DNA from 3 places in the Shewanella halotolerans genome. Region 1 is predicted to be linked to each of the others. Evidence: predicted binding sites of a transcription regulator. Region 1 holds the regulator's gene; each other region holds the start of a gene.
What was found. Region 1 encodes ArgR, which controls arginine synthesis, uptake and breakdown. Its sites were predicted from a motif close to ANTGAATANNTATTCANT; they were not measured.

Region 1 (4,397 bases):
GCTTACCACCACTTTGAAAAACAGCGTACATAGCTATTTTACTCCGATATTTCTAGCACGCAGACCCTTTTTGTTTGGCTGGGTGCTATAAAAGCTTTAATGACAATGGTCGCGGAGTTTACGCTAAGTTCGCCTGGCTGACAAGTCCTAATTCACTTTGATCAAAAAAAGATCGGAATTACTCGCACAATACTCTTCTGCTACTGTCAGGCGAGGCATTTTTAGGTAGAATCCAATAATTATAACATTTTCGCCTTAATTTGGGCTGTCTGAATTACCTCGCAACCCTAAAAGTAGAGCCATTATATGGATTTGAATGCCATTCGTCAGCTGGCAGACGCTGATATGAAAGCCGTCGACCAACTTATCTATAAGCAGTTGGAATCGGATGTCGCCCTTATTAATCAACTCGGATTCTACATCATCAATGGCGGCGGCAAACGCATGCGCCCGTTGCTCTCTATCTTGGCCGCCCGCGCCATCGCCTATGAAGGTGAAGCACATCTTAAACTGGCGGCAATCGTTGAGTTTATCCATACCGCTTCTCTGCTACACGACGACGTGGTCGATGAATCTATGCTTAGGCGCGGCCGGGAAACCGCCAACGCCCTGTTTGGTAATAGCGCCAGCGTATTGGTAGGTGACTTCCTCTATACCCGCTCTTTCCAGATGATGACAGAGCTTAAGAGCATGGAGGTGCTTGAAGTGCTCGCCGATGCCACCAACGTACTGGCAGAAGGCGAAGTATTGCAGCTAATGAACTGTAACGACCCAGACACCAGTGAAGAAAGCTACATGCGGGTGATCTACTGCAAGACGGCGAAACTATTTGAAGCCGCCACCCGTCTGGCAGGCGTGCTGGCCGATAGCAGCATAGAAGTGCAGACTGCACTGGCCGACTATGGCAAGTATCTGGGCACCGCCTTCCAACTCACCGACGACCTACTGGATTATACGGCCGATACCGAGGCCCTGGGTAAGAACATAGGCGACGACCTGGCCGAGGGTAAGCCTACCCTGCCGCTTATCTACGCCATCGCCAACGGCAACGAGCTGGAGCGTCAATTGATTCGCGATGCGATCGAGAAAGGCGACGGCACTGAGCATATCGATACCATATTAAATGCCCTTAAGCAGTGTGGCGCCCTGGACTACACAGAGAAACGCGCTCAGGAAGAAGCAGAGAAGGCGATACGCGCATTAGATCTAATTCCCAATAGCGACTATAAGCAGGCCCTGATATCGCTGGCGAGAATCGCCGTGGCGCGCGATCACTAAGTCGCAGACGATTAGCTCCTAATCAGTCTTTCGCCCCTCGATGTCAAGATAAAAGTTACCCATAAAAAAATGGAGCCAATCGGCTCCATTTTTATTTAAGGACTAACTAGAGGCTTAGCCCTATTTTACGAAGTCGACACCCAGTACGATATCGGCTTTAAGCGTGTCTAGCATAGCATCACGTGCGTTAGCTTCGAACTCGCTAACCTCACCATAGGCAAGTACCTGCTCGATACCGTTCTTACCCAGTAGTACAGGTTGCGCGAAGAAGTCAGCATGCTCGCTGCCACCATCGACATAGGCACACTCAACAACGTTAGCGTCGCCCTGTAGGCCGCGAACCAGTGACAGACCGAAACGACATGCCGCCTGACCCATAGACAGAGTCGCGCTACCGCCACCCGCCTTAGCTTCAACCACTTCAGTACCTGCGTTCTGGATACGAGTCGTCAGTGCAGCCACTTCTTCATCAGAGAAGCTTACGCCTTCGACTTGAGACAGAAGTGGCAGAATAGTCACGCCGCTGTGTCCACCGATAACATTCACTTTAACGTCGGCAACGTTCAGACCCTTCGCTTCGGCAACGAAAGTTTCAGAACGGATAACGTCAAGGGTAGTCACACCGAACAGACGGTTCTTGTCATATACACCAGCAGCTTTCAGTACTTCTGCAGCGATAGCGACAGTAGTGTTAACTGGGTTAGTGATGATACCGATCAGCGCCTTAGGGCAAGTTGCGGCACACTTCTCAACCAGGTTTCTTACGATACCCGCGTTGATGTTGAATAGATCTGAACGATCCATGCCTGGCTTACGTGCAACACCGGCAGAGATCAGTACCACGTCGGCACCTTCCAGCGCTGGCGTTGGATCTTCACCCGCAAAACCCTTAACTTCTACAGCAGTCGGGATGTGGCTTAGGTCAACGGCAACACCAGGAGTGACTGGCGCAATATCATAAAGGGATAGTTTTGAACCGGCAGGCAGTTGAGTTTTGAGTAGTAGGGCAAGAGCCTGGCCAATACCACCGGCGGCACCAAGTACAGCAACTTTCATAGTTATCTCCGTTAATTCTTGGATATTATGTGATATAGATCTAGATTTACCGATGGCGCAACATTACTGGAATCACGGTAAAAATTCAATTATCCCTTAGTCGTGTGGCCAGATAATTTCAATTTCTCCCAGCCTACTGCCATTTACAGGCCATTTAAGATATACTGTCCAGCCTTGCCTGTTAGCCTTTGCCTCCAAGAACCCTCTGCAAACCTGAATTTTTATTCACACAATCCGAATAACGCTTGACTAATGGCGCAAAAATATTCAAAATAAGCCAGTTTTTTGAATATAAGAATAATTCGATATGCAAGCCAATAAAAATCAAGACGAACTTGTAAAGACCTTTAAGGCTATCTTGAAAGAGGAGCGTTTTGGCTCCCAGAGCGAGATAGTCAACGCCCTGCAGTCCGAGGGCTTCAACAACATTAACCAATCCAAAGTCTCACGCATGCTGAGCAAGTTTGGCGCCGTGCGCACCCGCAACGCCAAGCAGGAGATGGTCTACTGCCTGCCCGCCGAGCTTGGGGTCCCGACGGCCGGCAGCCCACTGAAGAACTTAGTACTGGATGTCGACCATAACCAATCTATGATAGTGGTCAGAACCAGCCCAGGTGCGGCCCAGCTGATCGCCAGACTACTGGACTCCATAGGTAAGCCAGAAGGCATTCTTGGCACCATCGCCGGTGACGATACCATCTTTATCTGCCCTTCCAACATTCAGGAAGTGGACAAGACACTCGAGACCGTCAAGTCGCTATTTAACTACGCCGATTAATCCACTTCTCAAGGATGGCCTAAGCCGTCCTCTCAAGAGACACCCTTTAGCCAGTTTGGGCAAAGGGTGTTTTTTTATCTAAGTTTTGACTTGGTTTTACCTAGGTTTAATCACGCTCAAATTGAATACTGTATATCTGATAGGATACACTGAGTCCAAACCATCCCCCTCTGTCACCCGATGGTTAAGGACCCGAGATGAATAACAATAAGATAATCAATATCGACAACCTTTGCTGGGAATCTTGGCAACACTCAGATCGATACGCCAGCCATCAGAAACATATCGGCGATGCCGCCGGTTGTCAGCAGATCGGCGTCACCATGGAACGACTGGAGCCCGGCAAGCTCTCCTCCGTCGCCCACTATCACACCAAGGAAGAGGAACACCTCTACGCGCTGCAAGGCGAAGCCACCCTGTATATCGACGGCGAGCCTCACCCCTTTAAGCAGGGCGACTATATCTGTTTTACCGCCAACTCAGGCATCGCCCATACCCTGAAAAACGAATCCGAAGCCGACTTCCTGTTTCTGGTGCTGGGCAATCGCGATCCCCATGATGTGGTGGTGTACCCAGAGCATAATAAGGTGCAGGTGCGCTCCATCGATGAGATCTATGCCAAGCGCCCTACCAATTACTGGGATCCCGACCGTTAATTCAACGTTAAGCGGGCACAAAAAAACACACCTTAGGGTGTGTTTTTTATTAGGTTAACGTCTAGCAGCTAGACGCTGGTCACTATGAGGAACTCACATCGAGAAACTCAGACTAAGAGAGCCGCTTAGCCTTAATCCTCAAACTCTAATCCTTGAACTCTGCCTCTCGCTCCATGAAATCAAGCGACGGGGCAAAGAATGCCGAGCCTGTCAGTGCCTGGGTAAAGTGCATCAGGTGATCGTGATTCCCCTCGCCGTCGCCATGGACCATGCTGCTCAGCATCTTCTCGAAATGTACTGAGTTGCGACAGACTGAGATAAACATCAGCCCCTGCTCCTTCATCGACCCGTAAGGCATACTCTGGCGCAGGATCTCCATCGACTTGCCGTCTGCATCCTTCAGGTTGACCCGCTTGATGTGGCTGGTAAGCGGCTTGTCCTCAGAGGCATATTCGATATTGTCTATCTTGGTACGGCCTATGATATCTTCCTGCTTCTTCTGCGGCAGACGGTTCCACTTACTGAGGTTATGGGCAAACTTCTGCACATGAATATAGCTGCCACCACGGAAATACTCGTCTTCGTCGCCCACCAAAGCCACATCCTGACGATGACGCCCCTTAGGGTTC
Region 2 (4,397 bases), 580 kb from region 1:
GGACACACAAAAAGACCACCCCAAGGGTGGCCTCTTTCATCGGACGCGTTTAGCGTTATTGAAGATCTAAGGCGAGAATCTTCGACTTGCGCTGATAGTTATACAGCTGCTTCTTCTTGTTTGGCAGGGCATCGACCTCGACGATCTGGAAGCCATGCTCGAGGAACCAGTGAATGCTGCGGGTCGTCAGCGCAAACAGGCGAGCATAACCACGCACCTTGGCCTGACCTATGATGTTCTTCAGCAAGATGCTGCCGCGGTCGGCATCACGATAATCGGGATGCACCACCAGGCAGGCAAACTCTCCGGCATTGTCCTCCTCGAAGGGATAGAGGGCGGCACAGCCGATCACCAAACCATCACGCTCGATCAGCATAAACTGCTCTATCTCCATCTCCAGCTGCTCACGGGAGCGGCGCACCAAGACCCCAGCCTGCTCCAGCGGGCGAATGAGATCCAAGACACCACCGATATCGGCAATGGTAGCCCTGCGCAGGCGCTCGGCGCTCTCGGTCACTATCTGGGTACCAATACCGTCGCGGGAGAACAGCTCTTGCAAAAGGGCGCCGTCATCGAGATAGCTGACGAAGTGGCAGCGGGCCACGCCGTTACGACAGGCGTCTATGCTGGCCTGTAAGAAGGCCCGTGTGCCCACACACCAATTGTCTTCATCGGTCAGCTCAGACAAGATGCGCTGAGCATCGGTAGGCATCAGCTCGGCGATCACCTCGCCGTTACTGTCGAGTATCCCCTCCTTAGCGCTGAAGCCTATCATCTTGTCGGCCTTGAGCTTCACCGCGATCTGGGTCGCGACCTCTTCGGCGGTCAGGTTAAAACACTCGCCGGTCACCGAGGCCGCTACCGGCCCCAGGAGCACTATACCGTGGTTGTCCAGTTGACGTCTGAGGCCCGCCACATCTATGCGTCTCACCTTGCCACTCAGGCAGTAGTCGACGCCGTTATCCACTCCTAAGGGCTGGGCTATCACGAAGTTACCGCTAACCACGTTGATCTGCGCCCCTTGCATCGGGGTATTGCTCAGGCTCATCGACAGGCGCGCGGTAATGTCCAGCTGCAGACCGCCCACCACCTGCTTGATCACTCGGAAGGACTCTTCATCGCTGATGCGCACCCCGTTGTAATACTCAGGGGAGAGATTATGCGCGGCCAGGGCCTCATCGATTTGCGGCCTGGCACCATGCACCAGAACTATCTTGATCCCCAGGCTGTGAAGCAGGGCGATATCGTTGATGATGGAGCGAAACTGACTCTGCGCCAGCGCCTCACCGCCCAACATGACCACAAATGTCTTGCCCCTGTGTGCATTCACATAGGAAGCAGAATGACGAAAACCCTCGACTAACTCAGTAGTGCGCACCCGCGTAACCTCAACAATAAATATGTGACAATATCATCACCAGACGAATAACAAGCCAATTTTATTGCATTTAAATTCACATTAAAAGCATTTGTTGTCATCGGAAGTGATATTTTTTCATCACAACGAGACAATCTGATTAAGCATAGCAGAACAGATTAAGATCAGAGGCTTAGGTAGAGATCAGAATCCGCAGACGCGCAGGGCTATCGACTGGGAATTTATCTAAAGAATTGGAGAGAGCTGGCCAAGCCATGGGGATATATTTAGGGCAAAAAAAAAGCCCCTGCAATGAGGAGCTTTTTCCCAAAAAACGTGAATCAAGAATTACTTGATTTTCGCTTCTTTGTAGATAACGTGCTGACGGATAACGGGATCAAATTTCTTGATCTCCATCTTTTCAGGCATGTTACGCTTGTTTTTCTCAGTCGTGTAGAAGTGACCTGTTTTAGCGCTAGAAACTAGCTTGATCTTCTCACGGTTACCTTTAGCTTTAGCCATGGTTTATTACACCTTCTCGCCGCGGGCACGAAGTTCAGCAACAACAACTTCGATACCTTTCTTATCGATAATACGCATACCTTTAGTAGATACACGTAGCTGTACGAAACGCTTTTCGTCTTCTAACCAGAAACGGTGGTTCTGTAGGTTAGGTAAAAAACGACGACGAGTCGCGTTCTTAGCGTGCGAACGGTTGTTACCAACCATCGGCTTCTTGCCAGTAACTTGGCATACTCTTGACATGTCAATCTTCTCCAAAAACAATTTAACGCTCGAGCATTAATGTACCTCGAATATGGCCGTCGCCCGAGGCACACAAAGAGGGCGCATTTTATACAGGATCTAAAATCAAAGATCAAGGGATATTCAATCTATCCATCCCCTCTCTGCAAACGAAACTATCTCACGATCGCCCACAACCATATGGTCTAGCAGCGAAACATCTATAGTCGCCAACGCGTATTTCAATCGCTCAGTAATTCGCCGATCAGCATGACTGGGCTCAGCCACCCCCGAGGGATGGTTGTGGCACACAATTACCGCTGCGGCTTTTTTCTCAAGCACTAGGCTTACCACTTCTCGCGGATAAACCGAGGCTGAATCTATGGTGCCACGGAACAATTCGACGAACTGAATCACCCTATGCTGACTATCGAGCAATAAGATGGCAAACACTTCGTAGGCACGATCCGCCAATTGTCTCATTAAATAGTCCCGAGTTAAATCAGGATCTGACAAAATCTTTCCTCTTTGTAGATTTTCTTGCGCGATCCGCTTGCTTAACTCGATGGCAGCCTGCAATTGGGCATACTTTACCGGACCGATCCCCTGAATATCACACAGCTCACTCAAGGAGGCGCTAAAGAGCGCCCTGAGGCCACCGAAATGGGTTAACATGACTCTGGCCAGGGACACGGCGCTTTGTCCCTTAAGGCCGTTTCTGAGCAGCACCGCGAGCAACTCGGCATCGGAGAGTTGAGCGACACCGCTACGCAGCAGTTTTTCTCTGGGCCCCTCTCCCTGAGGCCAATCTTTGATTGCCATAAACACTCCTTGTCTCGGCGCCATCTGCACACCTAGGCTTTAGAGTATGGTCTAGTTTTTAAAAACTTGTATCCTCAACCTCAGCAGGATTGTGGTATGGTTAGCGGGCAAAATTAAACGCGATTAGTGATCAACATGAGTCTAACCAATAAAAAGATATTGCTGGGAATTGGCGGCGGCATTGCTGCCTATAAGTCTGCCGATCTGGTCCGCCGCCTGAAAGAACGCGGCGCAGATGTGCGTGTCGTCATGAGCCAAAGCGCGCAGGAATTTATCACGCCGCTGACCCTGCAGGCGCTATCGGGCCATCCCATTGCCACCGACCTGTTAGACCCGGCGGCCGAAGCCGCCATGGGGCATATAGAACTCGCCCGTTGGGCCGACTTAGTGTTAATCGCCCCGGCAACCGCCAACCTGATCGCCCGCATCAATGCCGGCATGGCCGATGAGTTGATCACCACCACCTGCCTGGCCACAGAAGCGCCTGTAGTGCTCTGCCCGGCGATGAATCAGCAGATGTATCGCAACGTCGCCACCCAGGACAATCTGGATAACCTGAGAAAGCGCGGCCTCACCATCTGGGGACCGGCTTCGGGTAGCCAGGCCTGTGGCGAAGTTGGCCCAGGCCGCATGGAGGAGCCCCTGGTGATCGCCGAGCGCGTCGAACACTTCTTTGCGCCGAAGCTGCTTCAGGGAATATCGATACTGCTGACGGCGGGCCCGACCCGCGAGGCGATCGATCCCGTGCGTTACATCTCTAACCACAGCTCGGGCAAGATGGGCTTTGCCCTGGCACGCGCGGCGGCCGAGATGGGCGCCAAGGTGACGCTGGTCTCCGGGCCGGTTAATATCGAGACGCCGATGAATGTCAATCGCCTCAACGTCGCCTCGACCCAGGAGATGCTCGACGCCGTGATGCAGCAGGTACACCACAGCGATATCTTTATCGGCTGCGCCGCGGTCTGCGACTATCGCACCGCGGATATTGCCGACGAGAAAATTAAGAAATCTGCCACAGAGATGTCACTTGCGCTTGTACGCAATCCTGATATCTTAGCCACGGTCGCGGCCCATGAGGTACGTCCATTCACGGTAGGATTTGCCGCCGAGACCCAGGATGTAGACCATTACGCCAAAGACAAGTTGACCCGCAAGAAACTGGATATGATCGCCGCCAATGACGTATCCGACCCGGCCATCGGCTTTAACAGCGATAGCAATGCCTTGAAGGTCTTCTGGCAAGGAGGCGAGCACGCCCTGCCCGCCACAGATAAATACACCCTGGCGAAACAACTACTCACCTTAATCGCACAGCAGATGAAGACAGCATGAAGACGCCCATAGAACTCAAGATCCTCGATTCTCGCATCGGCTCACAGTTTCCGCTTCCCGCCTACGCGACACCGGGCAGTGCAGGGATGGATCTGCGTGCCATGATAGAGACCACCATGGTGATTCAGCCGGGCGAAACCCA
Region 3 (4,397 bases), 920 kb from region 1:
CCGCAGCGGTACGTGCCGCCTGCTCGCCACCGAAGTTCTTCGATTGGCCGCCGAAAGGACGCTGATAGATCTTACCGTTATCGAAACGAGAGAATGGCAGACCCATGTGCTCAAGTTCGATAATGGCTTCTGGACCGGTTTGGCACATAAATTCGATAGCGTCTTGGTCACCGATGAAGTCGGAACCCTTAACGGTATCGTACATGTGCTGTTCCCAATGGTCTTCATGTGCGTTACCTAGGGCAACGGTAATACCACCCTGGGCAGAAACGGTATGAGAACGCGTTGGGAATACTTTAGATAACAGCGCGCAGCTCTTACCTTCTTTAGAAATCTGTAGTGCAGCTCGCATACCCGCGCCACCGGCGCCAATTACGACTGCATCAAACTCACGTACTGGAATACTCACTTAAACACCCCACACAATAACAATGCCAGCAGCCAGGTAAGAAAGCGCTGCTACGACGAAGACGAATTGGAGTACGCCACGGACGGCTACCGGCTTAACATAGTCGGTGAGCACCTGCCAGATACCGATCCAGGCGTGAACCAGGATGGCGACCAGGGCAAGAAGCGTAAACACTTTCATCGGCAAAGCACTGAACAAACCGTGCCATACGTCATAAGTGAGAGGCGCACTAGCGGCGATGAATCCTACTAAGAAAATGGTGTAACAAGTAAGGATCACGGCACTAGCACGAAGAAGAATAAAATCATGAACGCCACTGCGTCCAAGACTCGCTGCATTTGTTACCATACCCAAATCCCCGCAATGATTGACCATGCCGCAGCAATAACGAAGGCGGCTTTCGCTGAAGCGTTACCCGATTCCAACTCTTCCCAACGACCGGTATCCATGATCAGGTGGCGTACGCCAACAATCAGGTGATAACCAAGCGCGGTCAGAATTCCCCAGACAACAAACTTAACGATAAAGGTATCAAATAGAGATTGAATGCCTGCGAAACTCTCAGCAGATGCGAGTGACTCACTCAACAACCAGATAAGAATGCCGACGGCAAACAGCATGATGACACCGGAGACACGGTGTAGGATTGACGCAATCGCTGTTGCAGGAAAGCGAATGGTCTGCAGATCTAGATGGACAGGTCTTTGCTTTTTCACGTTCTGCTCACTCTGCTCCATTGAGCATTATTTTTGTTATTGAACCTCTTTCGAACGAAATTTGACCAGCAAGCAAACTTACCACCTCCTCTCGCCTCAAAAGGAAAGTTGAAACAAACAGTTAACTAATTCAAAAATCACTAAATAAGTATGTAAATAATGGTCTACGAATTGGTTTGTTTGCAGCTCTTTCGAGCCGAAGCAAGTATACGCCCCACAAATGTCAAATACAAACATCACATTATGCAAATTTTGTTTTTTTGGTAAAAAAATCTGCCAAGTTGCTGTATTGGCGGGCACTTACGTCAAATTAAGACCATGGTCTAACGAATTTAAACACTTATTTAAATTGAAATGTGATCTAGATTCACTGTAAAGTATTGGCGTTTGACAAAGCCGCACTCACATAAGAATGAAGTAAGGAGAACGGGGTATGGCTGATAATATAGCCAAATTGGAACTACCAGGGAACGATTCGATTGACCTGCCTATTAAGAAAGGAACGGCGGGATTTGATGTTATCGACATCAGTAAACTCGGTAGCAAAGGTCATTTTACATTTGACCCAGGATTCCTAGCGACAGCATCCTGCGAATCAGCTATCACTTACATTGATGGCGCCCAAGGTATACTTTTACACCGTGGTTACGCGATCGACGAACTTGCCGTCGACTCAGACTATTTAGATCTTTGTTATCTACTGCTTTACGGTGAGTTACCTAACAAGGCTCAATACGACAAATTTGTTTACACGGTTAAGACCCACACTATGGTTAACGAGCAACTGGCTTCGTTCTTCCGTGGTTTCCGCCGTGACGCACACCCAATGGCCATGCTATGTGGTGTCACAGGTGCATTGTCTGCATTCTACCAAGACTCTCTCGATGTCAACGACGAACACCACCGCGAAATTGCGGCGTTCCGTTTAGTCTCTAAGATGCCGACTATCGCCGCTATGTGTTACAAGTATTCAATTGGCCAACCATTTGTCTACCCACGTAACGACCTAAGCTATGCCGGCAACTTCCTAAGCATGATGTTTGCGGTTCCTTGTGAAGAGTACAAGGTTAACCCTATCATTGAACGCGCTATGGACCGTATCTTTATCCTGCACGCAGACCATGAGCAAAACGCTTCGACCTCTACCGTGCGTCTAGCCGGTTCATCGGGTGCTAACCCATTTGCGTGTATCGCAGCGGGTATCGCTTCACTATGGGGCCCTGCACACGGCGGCGCGAACGAAGCTTGCCTGAACATGCTGGAAGAGATCGGTACTGTCGATCGCATTCCTGAGTTCATCGCTCGTGCGAAAGATAAGGAAGATCCATTCCGTCTGATGGGCTTCGGTCACCGCGTTTACAAGAACTTCGACCCTCGCGCCAAGGTTATGCGCGAAACCTGTCACGAAGTGCTTGCCGAGCTTAAGGTCAATGACCCGCTGCTCGACGTGGCGATGGAACTTGAGCGTATCGCACTGGAAGATGAGTACTTCGTGTCGAAGAAACTCTATCCAAACGTCGATTTCTACTCAGGCATCATCATGAAGGCTATCGGCATTCCAACCAGCATGTTCACCGTACTGTTCGCCCTGGCGCGTACTGTGGGTTGGATTGCACACTGGAAAGAGATGCTGGATCAGCCTGGTCACAAGATCAGCCGTCCACGCCAGCTCTACACAGGCTCACCAGAACGCGACTTCGTCAAACTGGACAAGCGTTAATCGCAGCCTAGTCTTAAAAAGCACCCTATGGGTGCTTTTTTTATGCCTCTCTTCTAATAGCGTTGCTTTAATCGCTCTTCTTTTAATCGCTCTGCTTTTAATCGCTCTGCTTTTAATCGCTCTTCCTTAATCGCTCTGCTTTAATAGCTCTATTTGGTCGCTCTCTTTTAATGCCTCAGTTTCAGGCAAGGCGTTATGCCTGAGCTTTTATATGAGCCGTTTACATACACCTTTTACATGAGTAGTTATAGACGAGCTTTTATATCTGGATGTTGGTATCTGAGCCTTCACCACTATGGGTTCACGATTTAAAGCGATTGACTCCCTTTACCTTCCACAAGTCTTCTCTTTCAGCTCTTTCCTCTCTGCCCTTCCCGCTCAGCCCTTTTTCTCTCAGCACTTCACTTCTAAACCTTTTCCCATTAAGCAATCAGCCTTACATCCGTGTAAGTTAAGCTGCCCCTATGTAATAGAGATACATTTTGTATCAAATCCAATTTGCACAGACCTTGGTAATAGGTCTTAACTGTTAATTAGTCAAAAGCATCACATGTTAAACATTTTCGCTACAAACCAGTTAACAAACTCACCATGCCCTAACTGATTCTAGCGTAAGCAACTGATAAATAGTCGTTTAACATTTTGGCACACCTTGTGCTTACTAAGGCTAATTGGATAAATAACATAGGTATCTTCACATGGAATCTTTTTCAAAGTTTAAGTTGGCACTTCCCCTACTATTTGTTGCCGTACTCAGTGCATGTGGTAATGAGGAAACAAAGAAAGAAGAAGAAAAGTACGCCGTTCCCGTCGAAACCACAACAGTCATACAAGGTGATGTCTCCTCTTTTTATAGTACTACCGCAACTCTGGAAGCTCCTCAGGAAGCCGACGTTGTTAGCCGCATCGCCGGTCTTATCGAATCCATTAAAGTCGAAGAAGGGGATCGCGTCTCCAAGGGGCAATTGCTGGCAGTAATCGATGCTAAACGCCAGCGCTACGATCTGGCCCGCTCACAGGCCGAAGTGGAGATCATCGAGCAAGAGCTCAACCGTTTGAAGAAGATGAGCAATAAAGAGTTCATCAGCGCCGATTCCATGGCCAAACTCGAGTACAACCTGCAAGCCGCCATCGCCAAGCGCGACTTAGCCGCCCTTCAGGTAGAAGAAAGCATGGTTCGCTCCCCTATCGACGGTGTAGTTGCCAAGCGTTATGTGAAGGCCGGTAACATGGCTAAAGAGTTTGAGCAGCTTTTCTATGTGGTTAATCAAGATGAACTGTATGGCATAGTGCATCTACCAGAGGCGCAGCTGCAGAGCCTGCGTCTAGGCCAGGAAGCCGAGCTATATGCCAACAAGCACACCCAAGATACTATTCACGCCAAGGTGCTGCGGATCAGCCCCATAGTCGACCCTCAAAGTGGTACCTTTAAAGTCACCCTTTCAGTGCCTAACCAGAATGCCCAGCTAAAGGCCGGGATGTTTACCCGGGTTGAGCTGAGATACGACACCCACAGCAATGTGATAACCGTTCCCTACAACGCCGTGGTCAA

Region 2: argA (amino-acid N-acetyltransferase) is a predicted target of ArgR. The motif match lies at 1,442-1,459, and genes of this name have one in related genera.
Region 3: K0H81_RS11595 (citrate synthase) is a predicted target of ArgR. The motif match lies at 1,265-1,282, and genes of this name have one in related genera.

What each region holds. Positions count from the first base shown of each region.
Region 1 is NZ_CP080417.1:3,619,327-3,623,723, forward strand. Features, by position in the region: gene rplU (50S ribosomal protein L21) at 1-31, opposite strand, end outside; gene ispB (octaprenyl diphosphate synthase) at 307-1,278, shown strand; gene mdh (malate dehydrogenase) at 1,399-2,334, opposite strand; gene argR (transcriptional regulator ArgR) at 2,642-3,112, shown strand; gene K0H81_RS15750 (cupin domain-containing protein) at 3,310-3,768, shown strand; gene K0H81_RS15755 (Dyp-type peroxidase) at 3,914-4,397, opposite strand, start outside.
Region 2 is NZ_CP080417.1:4,199,039-4,203,435, forward strand. Features, by position in the region: gene argA (amino-acid N-acetyltransferase) at 56-1,378, opposite strand; gene rpmG (50S ribosomal protein L33) at 1,706-1,879, opposite strand; gene rpmB (50S ribosomal protein L28) at 1,886-2,122, opposite strand; gene radC (RadC family protein) at 2,246-2,923, opposite strand; gene coaBC (bifunctional phosphopantothenoylcysteine decarboxylase/phosphopantothenate--cysteine ligase CoaBC) at 3,059-4,255, shown strand; gene dut (dUTP diphosphatase) at 4,252-4,397, shown strand, end outside.
Region 3 is NZ_CP080417.1:2,700,848-2,705,244, forward strand. Features, by position in the region: gene sdhA (succinate dehydrogenase flavoprotein subunit) at 1-409, opposite strand, end outside; gene sdhD (succinate dehydrogenase, hydrophobic membrane anchor protein) at 410-757, opposite strand; gene sdhC (succinate dehydrogenase cytochrome b556 subunit) at 751-1,146, opposite strand; gene K0H81_RS11595 (citrate synthase) at 1,559-2,845, shown strand; gene K0H81_RS11600 (efflux RND transporter periplasmic adaptor subunit) at 3,544-4,397, shown strand, end outside.